DNA from 4 places in the Embleya sp. NPDC050493 genome. Region 1 is predicted to be linked to each of the others. Evidence: riboswitches for the same ligand, from Rfam matches in the RefSeq annotation. Region 1 holds a riboswitch; each other region holds the start of a gene.
The links. Region 1 has a riboswitch for cyclic di-AMP ahead of ACIBM5_RS28445 (NlpC/P60 family protein). Riboswitches for the same ligand answer to the same signal wherever they lie in the genome.
Positions count from the first base shown of each region.

Region 2: another riboswitch for cyclic di-AMP. It lies ahead of ACIBM5_RS08950 (transglycosylase family protein); the one in region 1 lies ahead of ACIBM5_RS28445 (NlpC/P60 family protein).
Region 3: another riboswitch for cyclic di-AMP. It lies ahead of ACIBM5_RS21655 (transglycosylase family protein); the one in region 1 lies ahead of ACIBM5_RS28445 (NlpC/P60 family protein).
Region 4: another riboswitch for cyclic di-AMP. It lies ahead of ACIBM5_RS34460 (NlpC/P60 family protein); the one in region 1 lies ahead of ACIBM5_RS28445 (NlpC/P60 family protein).

Region 1 is NZ_JBITHP010000016.1:194,373-197,844, reverse strand. Features, by position in the region: gene ACIBM5_RS28445 (NlpC/P60 family protein) at 1-932, opposite strand, end outside; cyclic di-AMP (ydaO/yuaA leader) riboswitch at 942-1,080, opposite strand; gene ACIBM5_RS28440 (PIG-L deacetylase family protein) at 1,388-2,107, opposite strand; gene pcrA (DNA helicase PcrA) at 2,229-3,472, shown strand, end outside.
Region 2 is NZ_JBITHP010000003.1:492,669-496,140, reverse strand. Features, by position in the region: gene ACIBM5_RS08955 ((Fe-S)-binding protein) at 1-1,002, shown strand, start outside; cyclic di-AMP (ydaO/yuaA leader) riboswitch at 1,450-1,683, shown strand; gene ACIBM5_RS08950 (transglycosylase family protein) at 1,716-2,993, shown strand; gene ACIBM5_RS08945 (glycerophosphodiester phosphodiesterase family protein) at 3,179-3,472, opposite strand, start outside.
Region 3 is NZ_JBITHP010000010.1:261,684-265,155, reverse strand. Features, by position in the region: gene ACIBM5_RS21660 (PIG-L family deacetylase) at 1-661, shown strand, start outside; gene ACIBM5_RS21655 (transglycosylase family protein) at 891-2,225, opposite strand; cyclic di-AMP (ydaO/yuaA leader) riboswitch at 2,230-2,451, opposite strand; gene galE (UDP-glucose 4-epimerase GalE) at 2,884-3,472, opposite strand, start outside.
Region 4 is NZ_JBITHP010000024.1:633-4,104, reverse strand. Features, by position in the region: gene ACIBM5_RS34470 (TMEM165/GDT1 family protein) at 66-650, shown strand; gene ACIBM5_RS34465 (LLM class F420-dependent oxidoreductase) at 825-1,790, shown strand; cyclic di-AMP (ydaO/yuaA leader) riboswitch at 2,424-2,581, shown strand; gene ACIBM5_RS34460 (NlpC/P60 family protein) at 2,588-3,472, shown strand, end outside.

The sequences.
Region 1 (3,472 bases):
GGCTGGAGCGAACCCTTGGCGACGCGCGGACCGTCGTTGACCTGGGTCCAGGTGGTCCGGGACAGCCTGACGCCCGCGGCCTTCCACGACGCCTGGGTCAGCCCCGAGCAGTCGTAGGAGCTGGGCCCCTCGGCGCCCGACACGTACGCCTTGCCGATCTGGGCCCGCGCGAACGCGATCGCGGCCGCGGCCCGGCCGGACGCGGGGATGTTGGTCGCCGGCGGCGTCTCCGCCTTGTCCCGCGAGCTGCGGTCGTTGCCGCGCGTGGTGTCGCCCTCGTGCTCGTCCGAGTCGAGGACTGCCTTCTTCTGCTGCTCGGTGAGCGTGTTCAGCAGCCGCTGGGCCTCGGCGAGCTTGGCCTGGATCTCGGTCTTGTTCTTGTTCAGCTCGGTCCGCAGCTTCTCCAGCTCGGCCAGCTGCGAGGAGGCCTCGGTGCGGTCCTGCTGGAGAACCCGGGCCTGCGCCGCGATCTGCTTCAGCTTGGCGGCCTGCTGACCGTCGAGCTGGGACATCATCTGCGACTTCTGCAGGTAACCCTCGGGGTCGCCGCTGAGCGCCAGCGACAACGACGGCGGCAGACCACCGCTGCGGTACTGGTTCGCCGCCAGGACACCGATCTGATCACGCAGAGCGTTCAGCGCGATCTGTTCCTCGGTGACGCGGGCCTGCGTCTGATTCGCGGTGACCTGCTTCTTTTCCAGCTGATCTTCGACGCCGTTGGCGACGTCGGTCACCTTGACCACGTCACTGTGCAGCTGGTTGACCTGCTGCTTGACCTGCTCGAAGGATGCGGCGGGATCCGCGCTCGCGGTGCCGGCAAAGGTCATCACGCCGGTCATCGTCGCGGCGGCCGTCACTACGGTCGCTGCGGTACGCACGGCGGTGCGCGGCTTGGGCTTGCGGTGCTGCCCGGGTCGACGTTGGGACGCCACTGGTGGCGAGTCTCCTTCCTCGGCCGCCTACCGGGTTAGCTGACGGGTTCGGGCGGAAGAAGGCGCCCTACGGTGCCGAGGCACCGATTCACCCCAGGGACTGCAAGGGTCCCCGGTTCCGGCTTCGCATCGTCGACGATGGTTACCCACCGTCACCTGAACGCGTCCCCGAATTCGGCGGAGGTGATCGTGTCGACCGGGTGGCCGACGTCGAGCCGATCGCCTGTCGCAGAACACTAGTCACAGGCGTGTCAGGACCATCATCATCAGCCACCGCATTGCCAAAACTTTACCGAAATCACCGTTTCCTTCTCCGTGTATCTCGGGAAAAGCGCGCGGATTCCGGAAAGTCCATTTTGAGCAAGTTTTCTGATGATCGTTCTGATTTGACCTGTCCAAGTAGTCCCGGACAAGGACACGGACAACGCCAGGATCGACGCCAACCGGTCATTCTGCTAACGGGTGTCGACCACCCGGAACACCTCGGCCATCCGTCCCGCGCCCAGGCCGAACCGCTCGGCATTGCGGGTGAGCATCGTCGTGACCTCCGCACGCAGCCCGGTCAGATGGCTCGTCTGACTCGCGTGCGACAGCAGGGCCGCCATCTTGCGCTCGAACACCGCGCTCACCTCGACCGCGTGGTCCGGCGCCGGTGTCGGCGACAACCACGTCTCCGGCACGGTCCACTCCTTCAGCCCCTCCACGTCCAGCAGCTCGGGGTGCGCGAACGGGTTCCGGGCGTCCGGATAGATCGCCCGCATCGCCGCCTCGCCCGCCTCCAGGTGATCCGGATGACTGGGCGCGAGCCGGGCCCAGTCCCGCTCCGGGCTCGGGATCACCATGCGCTGCGGGCGCACCTGCCGGATCACCCGGGTGATGTCGCGCCGCAGCTCGAAGGTCGCCGCCAGCCGCCCGTCCGGGTAGCCGAGCCAGTACAGCTGCCGCACCCCCACGTGCGCCGCCGCCGCGCTCTGCTCGGCCCGCCGGATCCCGCCGATCTCGGATCGCGGCACCGCCGGGTCGAAGCCGCCCGCGTCCCCGTCGGTGACCAGGCAATAGCTCACCTCGATGCCGGCCTCGGTCCAGGTCGCCACCGTCCCCGCCGCCCCGTAGTCGATGTCGTCCGGATGCGCGGCCAGCACCAGGACCCGCTCCACGTCGCGATCGTCCAGCACGATGTACTCCCTTGGTCCGATCGATCCGACGGCGGGAAAACCCGTCGCCGGCGCAATGATCTCCGCTCCGTACAAAGGGCCGAGCACGACTCGCTTGTTACCCACCTAGACTCGGGGAACGATGAGCAGCCTCTTCGACGACATCCCCCTGCCCGGTTTCGAGACCGCGGCCAAGAAGTCCCCCACGAGCCCCGCGGACGACATCCCGCTGCCGCCCGAGCCGGACGACAACCACGTGTACGGCCTGCCGGAGGACTATCCGGACGACCTGTACGAGGGGCAGTACGCGCCGCCCCCCGAGCCGCGCGACGCCTACTACCGCAACGGCGCCCCGCGCCCGGTCGTGGATCCGGCGCGGCTGCTCGACGGGATGAACCCGCAACAACGCGCCGCGGTCGTGCACGAAGGGTCCCCGCTGCTCATCGTGGCCGGAGCGGGCTCGGGCAAGACCCGCGTGCTGACCCACCGGATCGCCCACCTGCTCGCCGCCCGCGGTGCGCATCCCGGCGAGATCCTGGCGATCACCTTCACCAACAAGGCCGCCGCCGAGATGCGCGAGCGGGTCGAGGCGTTGGTCGGCCCGCGTACCAAGGCCATGTGGGTGTCCACGTTCCACTCGGCGTGCGTGCGCATCCTGCGGCAGCAGTACAAGAAGCTCGGCATGAGCTCGTCGTTCTCGATCTACGACTCGGCCGATCAGCAGCGGCTGATGGCGATGGTCTGTCGCGACCTCGACCTGGACCCGAAGAAGTTCCCGCCGCGCAAGTTCAACGCGCAGGTCTCCAACCTCAAGAACGAGCTGATCGATCACGAGGACTTCGCCGCGAAGGCGATCAACGAGACCGAGCGCATACTGGCGCAGGCGTACACGATGTACCAGGAGCGGCTGCGCCAGGCCAACGCCCTGGACTTCGACGACCTGATCATGACCACGGTGCACCTGCTCCAGGCGTTCCCCGACGTCGCGGAGCACTACCGGCGGCGCTTTCGGCACGTGTTGGTCGACGAGTACCAGGACACCAACCACGCGCAGTACATGCTCGTCCGCGAACTGGTCGGCGGCGCGGCGGGCAGCGGTCCGCGGCGCACGATCGACGGCGACCTGGTCAACCCGGCCGAGGCCGGTCTCGCCGAGATCGAACCCGCCGAGTTGTGCGTGGTGGGTGACGCGGACCAGTCGATCTACGCGTTCCGCGGCGCGACCATCCGCAACATCCTCGACTTCGAGGCCGACTACCCGAACGCCAAGACCATCCTGCTGGAGCAGAACTACCGCTCCACGCAGACCATCCTGAGCGCGGCCAACGCGGTGATCGAGCGCAACAGCAACCGGCGCGCGAAGAACCTGTGGACGGACGCCGGCGC
Region 2 (3,472 bases), on a different contig from region 1:
TCGGCCTGCCTGGGCTGCCGGGCCTGCGAACCGGTCTGTCCCGCCGGCGTCCCGTACGGCTCGCTGCTCGAACAATGGCGCGAGCACCAGTGGCGCGGCCGGCGCAGGCCGCCGCTCGCCCGGCTGCTGACCGTCGTGGTGAGCATGCCCCCCGTGGTGCGAGTCATGGGATGGGGGCGCTTCGTGCTGCCGGCCGGGAGAGCGAAACACGATCCGGCGAAGTCCGGACGAAGGACCGAGCGGGCCGCGACCGCACCGCCGGCGTCCTCCGCGTCCGGCACCTCCGTGCCCGCGCCCGACCCCGACGCGGGCACGGGTGCCTCGCTCATGCTCGGTTGTTTCGAACGGGCCATGTTCCCCAAGGTCGCCCGCGCCGCACGCACCCTGCTGCCCGGCCTCGCGGTACCCGACGACCAGGGTTGCTGCGGCGCGCTGCACGCGCACAACGGCGAGCTGAAGAAGGGACGCGCGCTCGCCCGCCGGTTGGGCGAGCGGCTGCCCGGCCGGATCGTCACCACCTCCGGCGGCTGCGCCGCGCACCTGGCCGACGTCATCGGCCGTGATCGGGTCGCCGAACTGTCCGAGGCGATCGACCCGGCCACGCTCACCGCGCATGCGCCGGCCGGGCACCGGATCAAGGTCACCCTCCAGGACTCGTGCCACCTGCGCAACGGCCTGAGCGTCTGGCGCGAGCCGCGGGCGTTGCTCGCGCGAGTGGCCGACTTCGTGGAGACCCCGGGCGCCGCCGAATGTTGCGGCGCGGCCGGCACGTACGCCCTGCTGCGGCCGGCCGCGTCCCGACGCATCCTCGACCGCAAGCTCGACGCGATCGAGGCGACCGGCGCCGAGGTCGTGATCGCGGTCAACCCCGGCTGCCTGCGCCAACTGCGCACCGGCCTGCGTCGGCGCGGGTCGCGGGTGCGCGCGATGCACCTCGCCGAGTTCCTCACCGCGTTCCACGCGCCGCCGACCCCCGCGGCCGGCGACCCGATGGCGGGCTGAGGCCAGGGGAGCCGGGGCCCGATGCGGCGCACGCAACTTCATAGGGGGAGCCGCGTGCGCCGTACCAGCTCCCGCCGCCGGCCCGATGCGGCAGGGACGGCAGACACGGCAGGCACCAGGCTCGGCCCAAAGAATCACCGGCCATATAGGGGTAATTCGGACAATACTTTGCCGACGCATGACGCACGTCACATCGTGCATACCGTTCGTCAGGAGCTCGCACACACCGTGAACCGAGTTTCCCGGATTCTCACCCTCTGCGATTCACCGGTAAACATTGAGTGAGCATTTCGGGCACAATGCGTACGGAGATCGGGACTTTAAGTCCCGTTATTCCACCCTTAAGACCCGATTCTTCGGTTTCGGCGAATCGTGATGTTTGGTTCCGCGCCGGGGGTGTGCGTAGCTTGGTGCTTCGCCACACCGGTCCGGTGCTCGGCGAAATGGTCTCCCGGTTCGCCGAATCCTGCCGCCGGAGCGAGGCCACGGTACGAAACCCGAAAGGCAGGAGCGGGGGAACCAAGTGGAATGCCGTCCCGGGCGTCTGTGACACAGACGCCCATGCGGACGGCTTGGGGTGAAGCCGTGCCCGTCCCTCTCATTCGAGGGTCGAACACGGCCGGGCGAGACTCTCCAGCCCGAATCCGACAGCTCACTTCGTAGGCGTGGGAGAAGGAAAAATCTTCGTGCAGTCGTTCATCACCCCTGCCCGCATGCCCAAGAAGACGCGTCTCGCGCTGACCCTCGGCATGGCCGGCGCCATCGTCGCCGCCCCGCTGATCACCGGTATCGCAACCGCCAACGCCGCCTCGGTCTCCACCTGGGACAAGGTCGCCATGGGCGAGAGCTCGGGCAACTGGCACATCAACACCGGCAACGGTTTCTACGGTGGCCTGCAGTTCACCCAGAGCACCTGGAACGAGTTCGGCGGTCAGCAGTACGCCCCGCGCGCCGACCTGGCCACCAAGGACCAGCAGATCGCCATCGCCGAGAAGGTCCTGGCCGTGCAGGGCCCCGGCGCCTGGCCGAACACCTCCGGCCCGGCGGGTCTGACCAAGGGCGGCGCCAAGCCCGCCGTCTCGCCGACCACCAAGTCCTCCGGCTCGGCCAAGACCTCGATCAAGGTCGCCCCCAAGGTCGCCGAGAAGCCGGTCGAGTCCAAGCCGGCGACCGCCCCCGCCCCGAAGATCGAGGTCGTCCCGGCCGCCGCGAAGCCCGCGTCGACCACCACCTCGTACTCCGTGGTCAAGGGTGACACCCTGTCCAAGATCGCCGCCGACAAGGACATCGCCGGTGGTTGGCACAAGCTGTACGCCGACAACCGCTCCGTGATCGGTGGCAACCCCAACCTCATCCAGGTCGGCCAGAAGCTCTCGCTGTCCGGCAAGGCCAAGGCGTCCGCCGCCACCGCCACCGCCGCCGCCAAGGTCGAGGTCGCGCCGAAGGCCGCGCCCAAGACCGAGACCGTCGCCGAGACCAAGCCCTCGGCGTCGGTGAAGGTCGCGCCGAAGACCACGGTCAAGGAGAAGGCCCCGGTCGCCGCCAAGGCGTCCTCCGCCAAGGCCGGCAGCACCGCGGTCAACGCGTCCGGCTACGTCGCCCCGGTGAGCGGCTCGCTGGGCACCGCGTTCGGCGTCGGCGGCAAGATGTGGTCCAGCGGCAGCCACACCGGCCAGGACTTCGTGGCCTCCACCGGCACCCCGGTGAAGGCGATCACCTCGGGCACCGTGGTCAAGGCCGGCAACGGCGGCGCCTACGGCAACGAGATCGTGATCAAGCACGCGGACGGCAAGTACTCGCAGTACGCGCACCTGTCCAGCATCGGCGTGCGCGCCGGTGCCACGGTGAGCACCGGTCAGCAGATCGGCCTCTCCGGTGCGACCGGCAACGTGACCGGCCCGCACCTGCACTTCGAGATCCGCACCACCCCGAACTACGGCAGCGGCATCAACCCCGTCAGCTACCTGCGCGCGCACGGCGTCAACCTCTGATCCGAGCGTCACTCAGGCAGTAACCGCACGGCGACAGCCACTCTGCGGTAGCCGTACCAGGGCCGGGCCCGTCGACCACGCGTCGACGGGCCCGGCCCACGTGCGCGTCCGCACCCCTGCGGACGCCGAGACCCCCGCGGACGCCTGGATCCCCGCGCCCGCCGAAGCCCCGCGGGCCGAGTCGATCAGCCGCGTGCCGGGTACCGCTTGGGCAGCGGCAGTCCGCGTGCGGCCAGCAACTCCCGTGCCCGATCGGGGTAGTCGGTGATCAGCCCGTCCACACCGTCGTCCATCAGCTTGGCCATGGTCGCCGGGTCGTCGATGGTCCACGGCACGACCTTGATGCCCCTCGCATGCGCCTGGGCGACCATCTCCCGGGTCACGTAAGGGCGGTAGTCCGGGTCGGTGACCTTGCCGTTCTGCGGGAAGCCGTGCACGGGTGAGAACGTGGTGGCGCCGAACGAGGCGATCGCGCGCAG
Region 3 (3,472 bases), on a different contig from region 1:
CGACGGTGAACGCGGCCCGGGCACACCGGTGGTCCGGGCCGACGGCGCGGGCGGGCTGCATCTGTTCGTGCGCAATCGGGACAAGGGAATCAGCACCCGCTTCCGACCCGCCGACAGCGAGGAGTGGTCGAACTGGCGGGACCTGGGCGGCGGCGAGATCGTCGAGGGGCCGAGCGCGGTGACCCGCCCGGACGGCCGGGTGAGCGTCTTCGGCACGGCCCGCGAGGGCATCCGGTACTGGGACTTCGTCGGCGACCGGTCCGGTCCGCCCGGCACGATCGCGGCCGAGCGGCCGGTGGGGGCGCCTGCGGCGTGGGTGGGCGCCGACGGCCGGGTCGGCGTCGCGCACCGGCGGGCCGGCACGGCGGAGATCGCGAGTGTGGTCGAAGTCGAGCCCGGCGCCTGGACGCCGGGTGATCCGCGCACCGCGGGCGCGGGTCACGAGGCGCTGTACCCGCTGCGCCGGCCGGACGGCACGACGGCCGTCTGCACCCGGGACGCCGAGGGCCGTCCGGTCGTGGTGGGCGCGGCCGGGCCGCCGATCGTGCTCGACGAGCACGCGGTCGCGGTCGGTCCCACCGGCGCGACGGACGGCGCCGGACAGCCGGTGGTCCTGTGGCTCGGACCGGACGGGGCGCTGCGCACCGCACGGCTTTCCTGACGATGTTCCGGGCGGCGCCCGGCCGTTCCGCCGGGACGCCGTGCGCCGTAGGGCCGTCTCGACGGGGCGCTGTGCGGCCCTTTCGACGGCACGCCGGGCACCACACGGCCGTCCCGACGGCGAATCCGGCCCGCCGTGAGCGGCACCCGCGCGGACACCCGCCCGAACATGCGAACGGCGGGCGCTCCCCGAAGGGAACGCCCGCCGGACGGCGCGGGAGAGCGGTGGATCAGACGCTGACGCCGTGGCTGCGCAGCCAGGTCATCGGGTTGACCGCGGAGCCGTAGTTCGGCGTGGTGCGGACCTCGAAGTGCAGGTGCGGGCCGGTCACGTTGCCGGTCGCGCCGGAGAGCGCGATCTTCTGGCCGGTCTGCACCTTCATCCCGGCCTTGACCGAGATCGAGGAAAGGTGCGCGTACTGGGTGTACTTGCCGTCCGCGTGCCGGATGACGACCTCGTTGCCGTACGCGCCGCCCCAGCCGGCCGACACGACGGTGCCCGAGGTGACCGCGCGCACCGTGGTGCCGGTCGAGACCGCGAAGTCCTGGCCGGTGTGGCTGCCGCTGGACCAGCGCGAGCCGCCGGCGCCGAAGCTCGACGTGAGCGTGGCGCCGGAGACCGGGGCGACATAGGCGCCGGAGGCCTTCTCGGTGCTCGCGGCGGGCTTGGCGTCGCTCTTGGCGGCCTCGGTCTTGACCGAGGTCTTCGGCGCGGCCGGCTTGGTCTCCGCCTTCGGCGCGGCCTTGGGGGTCTCCGGCTTCTGCACCTCGACCTTGGGCGCGGCGGCCTCGGTCTTGGCGGTGGTCGGCGCGGCCTTGCCGTCGACCGTGAGCTTTTGGCCCGGGAAGATCAGGTCGGGGTTCTCGCCGACCACGCTCTTGTTGGCCTCGTACAGCTTCGGCCAACCGCCGGGCACGTGCGCGGCGCCGGCGATCTTCGAGAGCGTGTCGCCGGCGACCACGACGTAGGACGACGTGGCGGCGGAGTCCGACTTGGCGACCGGCTCGGTCTTCGGGGTCTCGGTCTTGGGAGCCTCGGCCTTGGGGGCCTCGGACTTGACCTCGATCTTGGGCGCGGCGACCGTCTTCTTCGGGGTCTCGGCCTTGGGAGTCTCGGTCTTGGGCGCCGTCTTCGGCGCGGTCTTGCCGGCCGAGGAGCCGGTGTCGACGTCGGGGGTGGCGCCGCCTCGGGTCAGGCCCGCCTTGACCGAGCACACCGGCCAGGCACCGGGGCCCTGGCTCTTGAGCACCTTCTCGGCTATCGCGATCTGCTGACCCTTGGTCGCCAGGTCGGCCCGCGCGGCGTACTGCTTGCCGCCGAACTCGTTCCAGGTGCTCTGGGTGAACTGCAGGCCGCCGTAGAAGCCGTTGCCGGTGTTGATCTGCCAGTTGCCCGTGCTCTCGCACTGGGCGACCTTGTCCCAGGTGCTCACGGAGGCGGCCTGGGCCGTGCCCGCGCCGATGATCGGCATGGCGACGCCGACTCCGGCGACACCCGCCGCGGCGATCAGACGCGTGGTCCTACTGGTGCTGCGACGGCGATGACGCCCGGTTCCGGACAGCATTGCTGGATCCTCTCCCACGCCTACGAGGTGAGCTGTCGGATTCGGGCCGGAGATCGATAGCCCGGCCACATCCCGAAGGACGTGGCTTCACCCCAAGCCGTTCGCGGCGTCCGATCGTCTCGATCGGGGCCGTTCGCGGCGGTTCACCTGTGGTTCCCCCGCTCCTGTCGTGTGGTGCTCGTCAGCCTCCCGAACGGCCGGCGACAGGATTCGGCGTACCGGCGATCGGGGTCCGTGTGGGATACGGACGGATCGAACGCTAAGCAGGCTCGGACGTAGATCACAAGTCCGTGTCGGATAGAGGTCGAATATCCGATTTGCGGATGAGCGCAATGTAGATGATCCCTTACGGAAAGGACCGCAGTTGGCGTTCCGTGCCGGATCCATCGGATTTGCGTGACAGTGGTTCCCGGTTGTGGTGCATGCCGATCGTCCGGAAACGATCACCTACGTCCCGCCGGTCACATTGGCATCGCGGGTAGCACCGGCCGGCGGGCACCCATGCCCATCCGGGCGGGCGCCCGCACTCGCGGCCGGCGTGATTCACCCCACATTCGATACGCCACATGTCCGATTCGTCCCAGGCGACTTCGTGCCGGACACGGCCTGGCTCCGCCGCGCCGACGACCCATCGGCACGGCGCCCCCACCCCGTCGTCTCAGCCGCGCAGCGCCTGCCAGCCGGCCCACGCGCTCTGCACCATGTCCGACGTGCCGTACCGGGCCTTCCAGCCCAACTCGGTGGTGATCAGGTCGGCGCTCGCGACCACTCGGGCCGGGTCGCCCGCGCGTCGCGGGTGGTGCTCCGGCGCGAGGTCGCGCAAACCGGTGACCTCGCCGATGAGTTCCACCATCTCGCGCACCGATGTGCCCTCGCCACGACCCACGTTCAGCACCAGGTGCGCGTCCGGGTCGGCCGCGAGCCGACGGGTGGCGGCCACGTGCGCTTCGGCCAGATCCACCACATGGATGAAGTCGCGCACGCACGTGCCGTCCGGGGTGTCGTAGTCGTCCCCGAAGATCACCGGCGCCTGCTCGGCCGTCAACTTCTCCAGCACCATCGGCACGAGGTTGAACACGCCCTTGTCGGCGAGTTCCGGCGCGCCCGCGCCCGCGACGTTGAAGTAGCGCAACGAGGCGTACGAGATGCCGTGTGCGCGCGCCGTGGCCCTGATCATCCACTCGCCGACGAGCTTGCTCTCGCCGTACGGGTTGATCGGCACGCACGGGGTGTCCTCGTCGACGAGG
Region 4 (3,472 bases), on a different contig from region 1:
CTCCGGTCGCCGAGCGGCGCCTTCGTGAAGACCCGGAGGCTCGGCTCTCGCAGAAAGCCACCCGGATGCACCTCGACCCTCTGGCGATCCTGACCGCCTTCGGGCTCATCTTCCTCGCCGAACTCCCGGACAAGACGATGTTCGCATCGCTGGCCATGGGCACCCGCATGCGGCCGCTGTTCGTCTGGTTCGGCACCTCGACCGCGTTCGTCGTGCACGTCGCCATCGCCGTCGGCGCGGGCGGACTGCTGGGCCTGCTCCCCGGCTGGATCGTCGAACTCGTCTCCGCCGCCCTGTTCGGCTTCGGCGCCTTCATGCTGCTGCGCGGCGGGGCCGGCGACGACGACGAGGACACCGCGGGCAAGACCGTGACCGGTTTTTGGCCGGTCTTCTCGACCGCGTTCACGGCCGTGTTCATCAGCGAATGGGGCGACCTGACCCAGATCACCACCGCCAACCTGGCGGCCACCAACGGCACCTGGTCCACCGCGATCGGCTCGGCCGCGGCGCTGATGTCGGTCTCCGCACTGGCCCTACTGGCGGGGCGATTCATCGCCAAGCGGGTCCCCCTCCGGACGGTGCAGCGGATCGGCGGCGTGTGCATGCTCGGGCTGGCGATCTGGTCGGTGGTGCAGGTGTTCACGGGCTGACCTGACCCGGGCGGCCCGGGTGGCGGATGCCCGCCGGCTGCTCGTCGGGTGCTCGTTGGATGCTCGGCCGGTGCCCGGCGAGTGCGGGAGCCGCGGGCGTCGCGGGGACGGGCGTCGCGGAGGCGGGAGCCGCAAGGGCGGTTTTCCGCCGTGCCGCTCGGGCACCCGCGTCCCATGGTGAAAATCGGCTACACGATGATGACCGAACAGGCCGGACCCAAGGATCTCGTCGAGCACGTGGTGCACGCGGAGCGGGTCGGCTTCGACTTCTCGGTGACCTCGGACCACTACTTCCCGTGGCTGGATGCGCAGGGCCACGCGCCGTACGCCTGGAGCGTGCTGGGCGCGGCGGCCCAGGCCACGTCGCGGATCCCGTTGATGACGTACGTGACGTGTCCGACGATGCGCTACCACCCGGCGGTGGTGGCGCAGAAGGCCGCCACCGTGCAGTTGTTGTCGGACGGGCGCTTCCGGCTGGGACTCGGCTCCGGCGAGAACCTGAACGAGCACGTGATCGGCGGCGGGTGGCCGGCCGCGGACGTACGGCAGGAGATGCTCGGCGAGGCGGTGGAGATCATCCGGGCCCTGTTCGCGGGCGGCTATGTCGATCATCACGGCACACACTTCGACGTCGAGTCCGCCAAGTTGTGGGACCTGCCGGATCGACCGCCGCCGATCGGCATCGCGGTCTCCGGCGCGCAGAGCTGCGCACTGGCCGGGCAACTGGCCGACCTGGTCATCGCGACCGAGCCCAAGGGTGAGCTGTTGGCCGAATTCGATCGGCACGGCGGCGCGGGCAAGCCCCGGGTGGGCCAGCTGCCGGTGAGCTACGACCCCGACCGGGACGCCGCGATCGCCCGGGCGCACGAGCAGTTCCGCTGGTTCGGGGGCGGGTGGAAGGTCAACTCCGAGCTTCCGGGCACCGCCGGCTTCGCGGGCGCCACGCAGTTCGTCCGGCCGGAGGACGTGGCCGAGTCGATTCCGTGCGGCGACGACGTGGGCGCCTTCGTCGACGCGGTGCGCCCGTACGTGGAGGCGGGGTTCACCGAGGTGGCGCTCGTCCAGATCGGCGGCGAGACGCAGCACGCCTTCCTGGACTGGGCTCAGGACAAGCTCTTGGCGGCACTGCGGGAGTTGTGACGGGTTGGGACTGCGGAAGCGGAGCGGAGCGGGGGCGCGAGGTCGGCGCCCCCGCTTCGTGGTTTCGGCTCCGGCTCGCGTCGCGAGTGCGGTTGCGGTTGCGGTCCGCCGTAGTGGGGAGGTAGGTCGGGCCCGATCGGCATCGGCGCATCGGCGCGGGTCGGCATCGCATCCATCGCGCGGGTCGGCGATCGACGATCGGCGGACGCGCGCGGTGAGTGGGTAGGTGGGGCGGGCGGGGCGGATGGGGTGGCGGGGCGGATCGTTCGATCGCCGGCATGTCCGGCATGTCCCCTCGATCGAACCGTCCGAAATGTGATGTAGGCCGCATGGATAAATCGGACATAAATTACTAAGCCGACTTCGTGTGGTAATTCATTTCCCGCGTCCCGGCATGAATTTCGACTATTTTCCGTGACCGGACGATCACGCCACTCTCCGAGATATCCCCTCGTCATCACCGGTACGTCGCGCCGGGTCCGGGTGAGATGTCGCCTTTATTCCGCCTTTACGCCGGAGGCGAAGTCGGCGTTTCGGTTGTGATCCGGCATCGGCATTGCCTACCTTTCTCGCCGATTCACCTTTCGGGTGAACCCTGTCGCCGGTACGCCGAATCCCGTCGCCGGCAGCGGGAGGTCTACATCGAAGAATCCGACGGGAGCGGGGGAACCAGGTGGATCGCCGTGGCCGGGATCGTTCCGGTGACGGCTAGGGGTGAAGTCGCGTCTGCGCGACCGGGCTGCTCCAGTCCGAATCCGACAGCTCACCTCGTAGGCGACAGGAGAGGACCCCATTTCATGCTGTCCGCAAACGCTCGCCACCGCGCCGCTCGCCCCGCCAACGTCCGCCGCTTCGTCGCGGCGGTGGGCATCGCCGGCATGGGTGTCGTGATCCCGGTCGCCACTGCCGGTACGGCTCAGGCACAAGCCCCCTCCACCTCCGAGCAGCCCACCTCCGGCGCCTCCGCCGTGCTGTCGGCGGCCCCGACCGCCGCGGTCGAGAGCGCTCCGGTCCAGGCCGCGCCCGCCGCGCAGGAAACCGCCGTCCCCGCCGACAAGGCCGGCTACGTGGTCAAGGCCGGCGACACGCTGTTCGGGCTCGCCCAGGCCAACCAGGTCACCGGCGGCTGGCAGAGCCTGTACGAGCTCAACCGCGACGTGCTCCTGTCCGGCCCGGACCTTATCCAGATCGGCCAGACCCTCCGGCTGACCGGCGCGGCGCCCGTGCTGTCCAAGGCCGCTCCGGCCCAGCCGAGCGTCAAGGTGCAGCCGAAGACCACCGTCACCCCCGGCAAGACCACCACCAAGCCGGCGAGCAAGCCGTCGGCCGGGGTGTCGGTCAAGCCCGCCGCCAAGGCCCCCGCCAAGCCCGCCACCGGCGGCTCGAAGGGCAACCAGGCGCCGACCGGCGGCTCGTCCACCGCGTCGAGCAGCAAGGCCGCCCAGGCCGTGGCCTTCGCCAAGGCGCAGATCGGCAAGCCGTACGTGTACGGCGCCACCGGCCCGAACGCGTACGACTGCTCGGGCCTGGTCCAGGCCGCGTACAAGTCCGCGGGCATCTCGCTGCCGCGCGTGACCAACGACCAGTTCGCCGCCGACCCGCACGTGTCGGTCGCCAACCTGCAGCCCGGCGACCTGGTGTTCTTCTACTCGGGCATCAGCCACGTCGGCATCTACATCGGC